3 linked regions of the Thalassobaculum sp. OXR-137 genome follow. The protein of the gene in region 2 interacts with the protein of the main gene of each other region in a pairwise test. Links are inferred from orthologs where the notes say so. Each region holds a gene or a part of one and is shown on either strand. Other genes may lie near its edges.

Evidence for each region. Proteins that work in one complex are often made in the same cells at the same time.
Region 1: the proteins of dnaE (region 2) and T8K17_RS17130 interact in binary tests that used the Escherichia coli proteins (3 or more experiments, as listed by UniProt). The link is inferred for Thalassobaculum sp. OXR-137 from one-to-one orthologs.
Region 3: the proteins of dnaE (region 2) and dnaQ interact in binary tests that used the Escherichia coli proteins (3 or more experiments, as listed by UniProt). The link is inferred for Thalassobaculum sp. OXR-137 from one-to-one orthologs.

What each region holds. Positions count from the first base shown.
Region 1 is NZ_CP139715.1:3,702,134-3,705,097, forward strand. Bases 51-2,947 are described here. They hold T8K17_RS17130 (aminotransferase), read left to right. Parts: upstream 51-855; coding sequence 856-2,040; downstream 2,041-2,947. Other genes in these bases: T8K17_RS17125 (LysR family transcriptional regulator), read left to right, coding at 51-768; T8K17_RS17140 (NAD(P)H-hydrate dehydratase), read left to right, coding at 2,317-2,947. In the rest of the region: more of T8K17_RS17125, read left to right, coding at 1-50; more of T8K17_RS17140, read left to right, coding at 2,948-2,964. UniProt on the Escherichia coli protein: Shows aminotransferase activity with methionine and histidine as substrates, and to a lesser extent also with phenylalanine.
Region 2 is NZ_CP139715.1:3,569,064-3,573,214, forward strand. The notes cover bases 39-4,122. They hold dnaE (DNA polymerase III subunit alpha), read left to right. Parts: upstream 39-430; coding sequence 431-3,922; downstream 3,923-4,122. Other genes in these bases: T8K17_RS16505 (pentapeptide repeat-containing protein), read right to left, coding at 39-111; T8K17_RS16515 (M81 family metallopeptidase), read left to right, coding at 3,998-4,122. In the rest of the region: more of T8K17_RS16505, read right to left, coding at 1-38; more of T8K17_RS16515, read left to right, coding at 4,123-4,151. UniProt on the Escherichia coli protein: DNA polymerase III is a complex, multichain enzyme responsible for most of the replicative synthesis in bacteria. This DNA polymerase also exhibits 3' to 5' exonuclease activity. The alpha chain is the DNA polymerase catalytic subunit.
Region 3 is NZ_CP139715.1:1,055,624-1,058,689, reverse strand. Bases 51-3,049 are described here. They hold dnaQ (DNA polymerase III subunit epsilon), read left to right. Parts: upstream 51-1,194; coding sequence 1,195-1,905; downstream 1,906-3,049. Other genes in these bases: T8K17_RS04930 (histidine phosphatase family protein), read right to left, coding at 2,518-3,049; secB (protein-export chaperone SecB), read right to left, coding at 1,972-2,466; coaE (dephospho-CoA kinase), read left to right, coding at 584-1,261; T8K17_RS04950 (nucleoside triphosphate pyrophosphatase), read left to right, coding at 51-587. Also shown: more of T8K17_RS04950, read left to right, coding at 1-50; more of T8K17_RS04930, read right to left, coding at 3,050-3,066. UniProt on the Escherichia coli protein: DNA polymerase III is a complex, multichain enzyme responsible for most of the replicative synthesis in bacteria. The epsilon subunit contain the editing function and is a proofreading 3'-5' exonuclease.

The sequences.
Region 1 (2,964 bases), 130 kb from region 2 along the record:
CAGCTCGGCGTCACCCTGTTCGAGCGCCGGGTCGGCGGCGTGGCGCTCACCCGCGAGGGGCAGAACTTCATCGCCCATGCCCGCAACATCGAGGCGGCGGTCGCCGACGCGGTCGCCGACATGCACCCGGACCGCACCGACGTGGAGGGAACGGTCAAGCTGGGGGTGACCAATGCCGGGGCCGGCTACTTCCTGGTGCCGCCGCTGGCCCGGTTCCAGCGGGCGTTCCCCAACGTGAAGGTCCAGCTTCTGGAGCGCGAGCGCGAGGAGATGGAGCGGCAGGTGCTGTCCGGCACGGTGGATATCGCGCTGCTGCTGACCTCCAACCTGTCGAACGCCCCGGACCTGGAGCATCGCGGCCTGTTCCAGAGCCCGCGCGGCGCCTGGGTGGCGACAAACCATCCGCTGGCGAGCCGCGACACGGTCAGCCGGGCCGACGTGATCGAGTACCCCTACGTGCTCTACCAGATCGACGAGGCCGACCGCTCGTCCCGCGAATACCTGGCCGCCTCCGGCCTGGAGCCCAAGGTGCTGTTCGAGACCACGTCCCTGGAGGCGCTGCGCAGCATGGTCGCCACGGGGCAGGGGGTGACGATCCTGTCAAAGATGCTGTTCCGCCCCTGGTCGCTGGATGGCGGCCGGCTGGAATGGGTCCCGATCATCGACGCGCCGCCGCCGATGGAGATTGGCCTGGTCTGGCGCAAAGGCCACGAATTCTCCGCCGCCGAGGCCCGGCTGGTGGAGTATCTGGAGGCGGCGGTGCGCTAGCGGTGCGGGGATCTCCGGGGCCCGTTGCCGCCCGCGTCCCCCGGTGCTAAACCGCGCGACCCATATTGACGCACGGGGGACCGCCCGATGAAGGCCGCCAATTCGCTCCTGTCCTCCTACGGCACCACGGTGTTCGAGGTGATGTCGCGGCTCGCCATCGAGCACAAGGCGATCAATCTCGGCCAGGGCTTCCCCGACGACCGCGGCCCGGACCCGGTGCTGGAGCAGGCCTCCAAGGCGCTGTACGACCCGCCGAACCAGTATCCGCCGATGATGGGCGTGCCCGAGCTGCGCCAGGCGGTCGCCGCCCACAACAAGCGGTTCTACGGCCTCGATGTCGACTGGCAGAAGGAGGTCATGGTCTCCACCGGCGCCACCGAGGCGCTGGCGGCCTGCTTCCTGGCGCTGATCGAGCCCGGCGACGAGGTCGTCGTCATCGAGCCGCTCTACGACTGCTATCTGCCGATGATCCGGCGGGCCGGCGGCATTCCGCGCCCGGTGCGGCTGACCCCGCCGGAATGGAAGCTCGACCTGGAGGCCCTGGAGGCGTCGTTCAGCGACCGCACCAAGATGATCGTGGTCAACGATCCGCAGAACCCGGCCTCGAAGGTCTACAGCCGCGAGGAACTGACGGCGATCGCCGATCTCTGCCAGAAGTACGACGCCTACGCCCTGTGCGACGAGGCCTACGAGCATCTGGCCTTCGACGGCCGCCCGCATATCCCGCTGATGACCCTGGACGGCATGCGCGAGCGCTGCGTGCGGATCGGCTCGGCCGGCAAGACCTTCTCGCTGACCGGCTGGAAGGTCGGCTACGTCACCGCGCCGGAGCACTTGCTGGGACCGATCTCCAAGGCGCACCAGTTCCTGGTCTTCACCACCGCGCCGAACCTGCAGCGCGCGGTCGCCTTCGGGCTGAACCAGGACGATTCGTATTTCGACGGGCTGCGCGACGAGATGGCGCGGCGCCGCGACCGGCTGACCGAGGGCCTGACCTCCATCGGCCTGGCGCCGGTGACCTGCCAGGGCACGTATTTCCTGTTCGTCGACGTCGCCGCCCATCTCTACGACGCGGAGACGGACGAGGGGTTCTGCCGCCGGCTGGTGACCGATGCCGGGGTGGCCGCCGTCCCGGTCTCCGCCTTCTATCTCGACCCGCAGAGCGCGCCGCGGAACTACATCCGTTTCTGCTTCGCCAAGCAGGACCCGGTGCTCGACGGGGCGGTGGAGAAGCTGGGAACGTATTTGAAGGAGGTCGGCCTCGGCATTTAGGTTGACGCCAGGGCGGGGCTGGAATAACAAACGCCTCCGCCGAGCCGAGATGGTTCGGCGCCCGGTGGCGGGTGTAGCTCAGGTGGTTAGAGCGCCAGATTGTGGCTCTGGAGGCCGTGGGTTCGAGTCCCATCACTCGCCCCAATTCCCTACACTGTCGGCATGACATGGCCGACAGAGACGGGTCCGACGACGCGCGATACTCTGCTCTCCTGCGAGCAGATGGGCGCCTGCGATCGGTTCACCATTGAAAAGAGAACGACCGGGTTCACCCTCATGCTCCGTGCGGGGCAGGGGGCGGCGCGCCGTATCCGCCGGGCCTTTCGGCCGGGCCGGGTGCTGGTCGCCTGCGGACCGGGCAACAACGGCGGCGACGGGTTCGTCATCGCCCATGACCTGCGCGCTCATGGCTGGGAGGTCACGGTCGCGCTGCTCGGCGCCCGCGACCGGCTGACAGGCGATGCGGCGGAAGCGGCGGCCTATTGGGACGGCCCGATCGAAATGCTGACGGCGGAGCGCGTCGAGTCGGCCGAGATCTTCGTGGACGCGCTGTTCGGCGCCGGACTGACCCGCCCGGTCGAGGGCGTGGCCGCCGAGGTGCTGGACCGGGCCGCCACGCGGTCGGCGGGCGGCGGGCTGACGGTCGTCGCCGTCGACGTGCCCAGCGGCGTGCACGGCGATACCGGCCAGGTCCTCGGCACGGCCTGTCCGGCCGACCTGACGGTCACCTTTCACTGTCTGAAACCCGGCCACCTGCTGCATCCGGGGGGCCGGCTGTGCGGCGGCATCCGGGTCGTCGATATCGGCATCGACCCGGCCGCTCCGGCGCTGACCGAGCCGGCGGCGCGGATGATCTCGCCGCGGCTTTGGGACGGGCTGCTGACCCCGGCGGGTCCGGACGATCACAAATACACTCGCGGCCAC
Region 2 (4,151 bases):
CATGCAGCGGCGCCCGCCCGGCTCGCCGCGCAGGTACGCGACATGGGCGCGAAAAACCGACTGGATATCGTTCGGTGTGGTGGACGGTTCCAATTGCTCTGCGACGGACATGTCGGCAAACACCTCCCTAGTCAGGACGTGTACCTTGCCCGAACAGACTTAAAACTGTCTTAACTTGGCCGCCTGACTCGTCAAAAAATCAATTCAATTATAGTGATTTAGCGCGTATTTTAACTATATTCTCGACAGACTGAGCGAGCGTACAACGCCGCGGCAGCAAGGGGTTAGGCCTGCGGGCCTCCGGCGATTCCCGAGCCCGGTTGTGCGGTGGCGGGATCCCGGCGGACCCGTCCGCCGTCGGTTTCGACGTTCGCCGTGACACCGCGCCGGGCGGTATGGGAAGATCGGTGTTCCCTCCGGAGGCCCCCGCATGACCCACGCCGATTTCGTCCATCTCCGTGTGCATTCCGCCTATTCCCTGGCGGAAGGGGCGATTCACGCCAAGCAGCTCGTGAAGCTGGCAAAGCAGAACAACATGCCCGCCGTCGCCATGACCGACAGCGGCAACATGTTCGGCGCGCTGGAATTCGCGGTGACGGCGTCGGGCGAGGGGGTGCAGCCGATCGTCGGCGTGCAGCTCAACATCCGCCGGCCGGTCGACACCGAACAGCGCGGCCTGCGGGTCGTCGGCGGCCGCGACGTGCTGCCGGACCAGCTCCCGCTGATCGCCCAGAACGAGGCCGGCTACCGCAACCTGATGAGCCTGGTCAGCCGGGCCTTCCTCGACGGCACGGGGGAGGAGGCGCCGCAGATCTCCCTGGACGACATGGAGGGGCGCACCGACGGCCTGATCGCCCTCACGGGCGGCCTGAAGGGCGGCCTGGGCCGGTTGCTGCTGGAGGGGCGCCGCACCGACGCGGAGGCCATGCTGACGCGGCTGGAGGCCCTGTTCCCGGGGCGGCTCTATATCGAGCTGCAGCGCCACTTCCTGGAGGACGAGAACCGGATCGAGGGACCGCTGATCGACCTCGCCTATGCCCGCGATCTGCCGCTGGTGGCGACCAACGACGTGTTCTTCGCCGATCCGGGCATGCACGAGCCCCAGGACGTGCTGCTGTGCATCGCCCAGAGCACGACCATCGGCAATCCCAAGCGCTGGCGCGTGACCCCGCATCACCGCTTCAAGACGGCGGAGGAAATGCGCGAGCTGTTCGCCGACCTGCCGGAGGCGCTCGACAACACTCTCGTCATTGCCCGGCGCTGCGCGGTGATGCCGGAGAAGCTGGCGCCGATTCTACCGCGCTTCGACACCGAGGGCGGCCGCACCGAGGCCGAGGAACTGCGCGCCCAGGCCGAGGGGGGGCTGGAAGGCCGGCTCGCCGCGCATGTCTATACCCCCGAGATGGACGCGGCGGCCCGCGAGGAGGCGGCGAAGCCGTATCGCGAGCGGCTGGCGATGGAGCTCGGGATCATCGAGCAGATGGGCTTCCCCGGCTACTTCCTGATCGTGTCGGACTTCATCAAATGGGCGAAGGCCAAGAACATCCCGGTCGGGCCGGGCCGCGGATCGGGTGCCGGCTCGCTCGTCGCGTATTCGCTGCTGATCACCGATCTGGACCCGCTGCGCTGGGGGCTGCTGTTCGAGCGCTTCCTGAACCCCGAACGCGTGTCCATGCCCGACTTCGACATCGACTTCTGCCAGGACCGCCGCGACGAGGTGATCCGCTACGTGCAGGAGAAATACGGCCGCGACCGGGTCGCCCAGATCATCACCTTCGGTAAGCTCCAGGCCCGTGCCGCCCTGCGCGACGTCGGCCGGGTCCTGGAAATGCCCTACGGCCAGGTCGACCGGATCTGCAAGCTGGTGCCGAACAATCCGGCCAATCCGGTCACCCTGGAACAGGCGCTGCAGACCGAGCAGGAGCTGCGGGCGCAGCGCGACGCCGACGAAAACGTCGCCAACCTGATCAAGACCGCGCTCAAGCTGGAGGGGCTGTACAGAAACTCCTCGACCCACGCCGCCGGCGTGGTGATCGGCGACCGGCCGCTCGACCATCTGGTGCCGCTCTACCGCGACCCGCGCTCCGACATGCCGGTCACCCAGTTCAACATGAAATGGGTCGAGCAGGCGGGGCTGGTGAAGTTCGACTTCCTGGGCCTGAAGACGCTGACCGTGCTGCAGCGGGCCGTCGATCACCTGAAGGAGCGGGGGATCGAGATCGACCTGTCCCAGGTGCCGCTCGACGACGGGCCGACCTACGCCATGCTGGCCAAGGGCGAGAGCACCGGCGTGTTCCAGTTGGAAAGTTCGGGCATGCGCGACGTGCTGCGCCGCCTGCGCCCTGACCGCTTCGAGGACATCATCGCGCTCGTGGCCCTGTACCGGCCGGGCCCGATGGCCAACATCCCGAAATACATCGCCTGCAAGCACGGCGAGGAGCAGCCGGACTACATGCACCCGGTTCTGGAGCCGGTGCTGAAGGAGACCTTCGGCATCATGATTTACCAGGAGCAGGTGCAGCAGGCGGCCCAGCGGCTCTCGGGCTACACGCTGGGCGGCGCCGACCTGCTGCGCCGGGCCATGGGTAAGAAGATCAAGGAGGAGATGGACGCCCAGCGCGAGAAATTCGTGAACGGCGCCGTCGAGCAGGGCGTGGATAAGGGTCAGGCCAGCGGCATCTTCGACCAGATCGCCGCCTTCGCCGGTTACGGCTTCAACAAGTCCCACGCCGCCGCCTATGCCCTGGTCAGCTATCACACCGCCTATCTGAAGGCGAACTACCCGGTCGAGTTCCTGGCCGCGTCGATGACCTATGACATGGGGAACACCGACAAGCTGAACGTGTTCCGTCAGGAATTGCAGAAGCTTAAGATCGAACTCCTGCCGCCGGACATCAACAAGTCGCGCCGCGATTTCGCGGTCGAGAAGCTGGAGGACGGCCGCTACGGCATCCGCTATGCCCTTGCCGCCGTGAAGAATGTCGGCGGCTCGGCCATGGACGCGCTGGTGGAGATGCGCGAGGCGGACGGCCCGTTCAAGAGCCTGTCCGACTTCGCCGACCGGGCCGACCCGACCCAGGTCAACAAACGTCTGCTGGAGAATCTGGTCCGCGCCGGTGCCTTCGATCAACTTCATAAGAACCGCGCGGAACTATTTGAAAGCCTTGAGACAGTCGTGCGTCACGTCAGCCTCGCGGCGAGCGAGCGCAAGTCCAACCAGGTGAGCCTCTTCGCCGTCGACGGCGGCACTCCGCAGGAACAGGACATCCGACTGAAGCGCCGTCCGGAATGGCCGCAGATGGACCGGCTGAAGGAGGAGTTCGACGCCCTCGGCTTCTACCTCTCCGCCCATCCGCTCGACGCCTATGCCGAGAGCCTGGCGCGGCTGGAGGTGGTCTCCTCCACCGAGGCCCAGGCGGCGGCGGCGCGCAAGGGCGGACAGACACGGCTGGTGCTGGCCGGCATTGTGGTCGGCCGGCAGATCCGGACCTCCAAGTCCGGCAACCGCTTCGCCTTCGCCCAGCTCACCGACCGCACCGGCGTGTTCGAGGTCACCATGTTCTCCGAGGTGCTGGCCGCGTCCCGGGATCTGCTGGATTCGGGCGAGCCGCTGCTGGTCCGCGCCGACGCGAGGATCGAGGACGACAACCTGCGCCTGCTGGCCTCCTCGGTGGAGCCGCTGGACAAGGCGGTGGAGCGCACCGCCGCCGGGCTGGAGATCTTCCTGCACGACACCTCGCCCCTGGAGACGCTGAAGAGCCTGATCCAGAACGAGGGCAGGGGCCGCGGCCGCATCCACGTGGTGGTCCCGACCGCCCGCGGCGACGTCCGCATCAAGCTGCCGGAGGCTTACCAGGTGTCGAGCCGCCTGCGCGGCGCGGTGAAGGCACTGCCGGGGATCGACTACGTGAAGGATCTTTAGGCGGTTTCCGTGGATTGCCCTGGCGGCGTTTCGGTGATGAGGTCGGGATAAACCTCACGTACCCAAGGGCCCACCATGAAACGTATCGCCATTCTCGGATTCTCGCTGGAAAGCAACGCCTTCGCGCCGCCCTGCAAGCGCTGGGACTTCGAGCAGCGCGGCTATTACCGGGGGGCGGAGATCACCGAGCTGGCGCGCAAGGAGCCATCGCCGCTCTATAACGGCGTGC
Region 3 (3,066 bases), 2.5 Mb from region 2 along the record:
TGGTGCTCGCCTCGGGCAGCCGGTTCCGCGCCGAGTTGCTGCGCAACGCAGGCGTGCCCTTCACCATCGACGTCCCCGGCGTGGACGAGGGGTCGGTGCGGGACAGCCTGCGCGCGGAGAATGCGACGACCGAGGATGTGGCCACCGTGCTCGCCGAGCTGAAGGCCATTGCGATCTCGCGCAAGCACCCGGACGCCCTGGTCATCGGTTCCGACCAGATGCTGGATTGCGGCGGGGTCTGGTTCGAGAAGCCGGTCGACCGCGACCATGCCCAGGCCACGCTGAAGGCCCTGTCCGGCAAGACCCACCGGCTCGTGACCGCCGTGGTGGTCGCCCGTGCCGGCAGCCGGATCTGGCATGCGATGGACAGCGTGACCATGCGCGTCCGGCCGCTCTCGGACGAATTCATCGAAAGATATCTGGATGTTGTCGGGGAAGACGTGTTCGCTTCGGTCGGCGCCTATCAGCTCGAAGGCCTCGGCGCGCAGCTCTTCACCGGGGTGGAGGGGGACTATTTCACGGTCCTCGGCCTGCCCCTGCTGCAGCTTCTGGAGTTCCTGCGGACCCATGGTGTGCTCGCCCGATGATCGTCGTCGGTCTGACCGGCTCCATCGGCATGGGCAAGAGCACGACGGCCAACATGTTCCGACGGCTCGGCATTCCGCTGCATGATTCCGACGCGGTCGTTCATGCGATGATGCGGCCTGGCGGCGAGGCGGTCGCTCCGATCGCCGCGGCGTTTCCCGAGGCGGTGCGCGAGGGCGCGGTGGACCGGCCGGCCCTGGGCGCCCGGGTGTTCGGGGATCCGGTCGCCCTGAGGCGGCTTGAATCGATCGTCCATCCGCTGGTCGGCGCCCGCACCCGCCGGTTTCTCAGACAGTCCCGCCGGCACCGCCGGCCCATCGTGGTTCTCGACGTCCCGCTTCTGCTGGAGGGCAGCAGCCATCTCCTGTGCGACCTTGTCGCCGTGGTCAGCGCCCCGGGCTTCATCCAGCGCCAGCGGGTGATGGCCCGACCCGGGATGACGGCACAGCGCCTGGCAAGTATCCTGGCGAAACAGATGCCGGACGCGGAGAAGCGCCGCCGGGCCGACCGGGTGATTCACACGGGGCTCGGCCGGGCCTATACCATGCGGTCGGTGAAACGGCTGGTGACCGGGCTCCGGCGCGGGCTCGGGGACGGAAAGAGGGCTGCATGCGGGAAATCGTGCTCGATACGGAGACGACGGGTCTCGACCCTGAGACCGGCGACCGGGTCGTAGAAATCGGCTGTCTGGAGCTGATCAATCACGTCCCCACCGGACGCACGCTGCATCACTACTTCAACCCCGAGCGCGACATGCCGGAGGAGGCCTTCCGGGTCCACGGCCTGTCGGCGGAGTTCCTGTCCGGCTATCCGGTCTTCGCCGCGTTGGCGGACGAGGTGATGGAGTTCCTGGGCGACGCGACCCTGGTGATCCACAACGCCAGCTTCGACATGAAGTTCCTCAACAAGGAACTCCAGCTGCTGGGTCGTCCGCCGATCCCGATGGCCCGGGCCTTGGACACGGTCGCCATGGCCCGCCGCAAATATCCGGGTGCTCAGGTGAGCCTGGACGCCCTGTGCCGGCGTTTCGAGATCGACAATTCCAACCGGTCGCTTCACGGCGCGCTGATCGACGCCGATCTGCTGGCGTCGGTCTATCTTGAGCTGATCGGCGGGCGGCAGCCCGACCTGATGGCGCCGCCGGCCGAGGAGAACCGGGGGGCGGCCGCGACCGGAGACGGGCCGAAGACGATCGAGCGGATCGACCGGGTGTACCGCGAGCCGAGACCCCATGCGCCGAGCCCGGAGGAGGCGGCGGCCCATGCAGCCTTCCTGGAGAAGCTGAAAAGCCCGCTCTGGCTCAACGGCGCCGGGTCCTGAAAAAAGCCCGGCAGGAGCGCTGTCCGACCGGGCTTTATATTTTAATTCAGATACTTATATCGCGGCTTAGGCCGAGGCGACCGGCGTGCCGATGGCGGAGTCCTTGCTCTGCCGGTACATCGACGCGAAGTCGACCGGCTGGATCAGCAGCGGTGGGAACCCGCCGTCGCGGGTGGCGTCGGCCACGATGGCGCGGGCGAACGGGAACAGCAGGCGCGGGCACTCGACCAGCAGGACGGCGTGCAGAGAGTTCTCGTCCATCGGCTGCAGGGTGAACAGACCGGCATAGGTCAGGTCCGCCAGAAACAGCGGATCGTTCTCGACCTTCGCGGTGGCGGTGATCTTCAGGACGACTTCGAACAGCTCTTCGTCCTTGGAGACCTTCGACGCCTGGACGTCCACGTTGACGTCGATCCGCGGCTGCGAGGACTGCGGGCGCAGGCTGGCCGGCGCGCGCGGGTTCTCGAAGGAGAAGTCCTTGATGTACTGCGCATTGATCTGCAGCGGCATCGACGTCGCCTGCATCGTATTCGGGTCGGTGGCGAGGTTTGTGTCGGACATGAAGGATCCCGGGTCTAGCGTCCGCTTGCGGACAGAATTAGCTGCGCTTCGCTAACACGACTGGGAAGTGTGGACAATAGTGGCGGCCAGCCCCCGGTGCAGGGCAAGCAGGGTACCATTCGGCACCGCCATGCCGGTCAATCCGCGGATGAAGGCCCAATGGCTGACGAAGACGGTGTCGTCCCAGTTGGTCTCGGCGCCCAGCTTCTCCCGGAAGGCGCTGCAGCGCAGGCCGAGCTCTTCCTCGTTCTCGCCGCCGTCGGGCCACCACCGCTCCGGCAGGTCGCCGAAGGAGAGGGACGGCCAGTCCTGGCGCAGTTTGGAGGTCGGCGTCCCCACATCGCAGACGAACCAGCAGCGCTCGCGGACCAGGGGCTCGATCTCGATGGCCAGGCCGAGCCGGCCGGCGACGATCTCGGCGGTCTGCAGGGTCCGCCGATAGGGGCTGGCCACGACCCGGCGGATCGGCAGGTCCCGAAGATGCTCCGCGGCCGCAGCGGCCTGGGCCCGGCCCGTCTCGGTCAGGGCGGGATCCTCGATGCCCGGATCGATGCGGGTCTTGGAGAAGTGGACGTTGAATTCGCTCTCGCCATGGCGCAG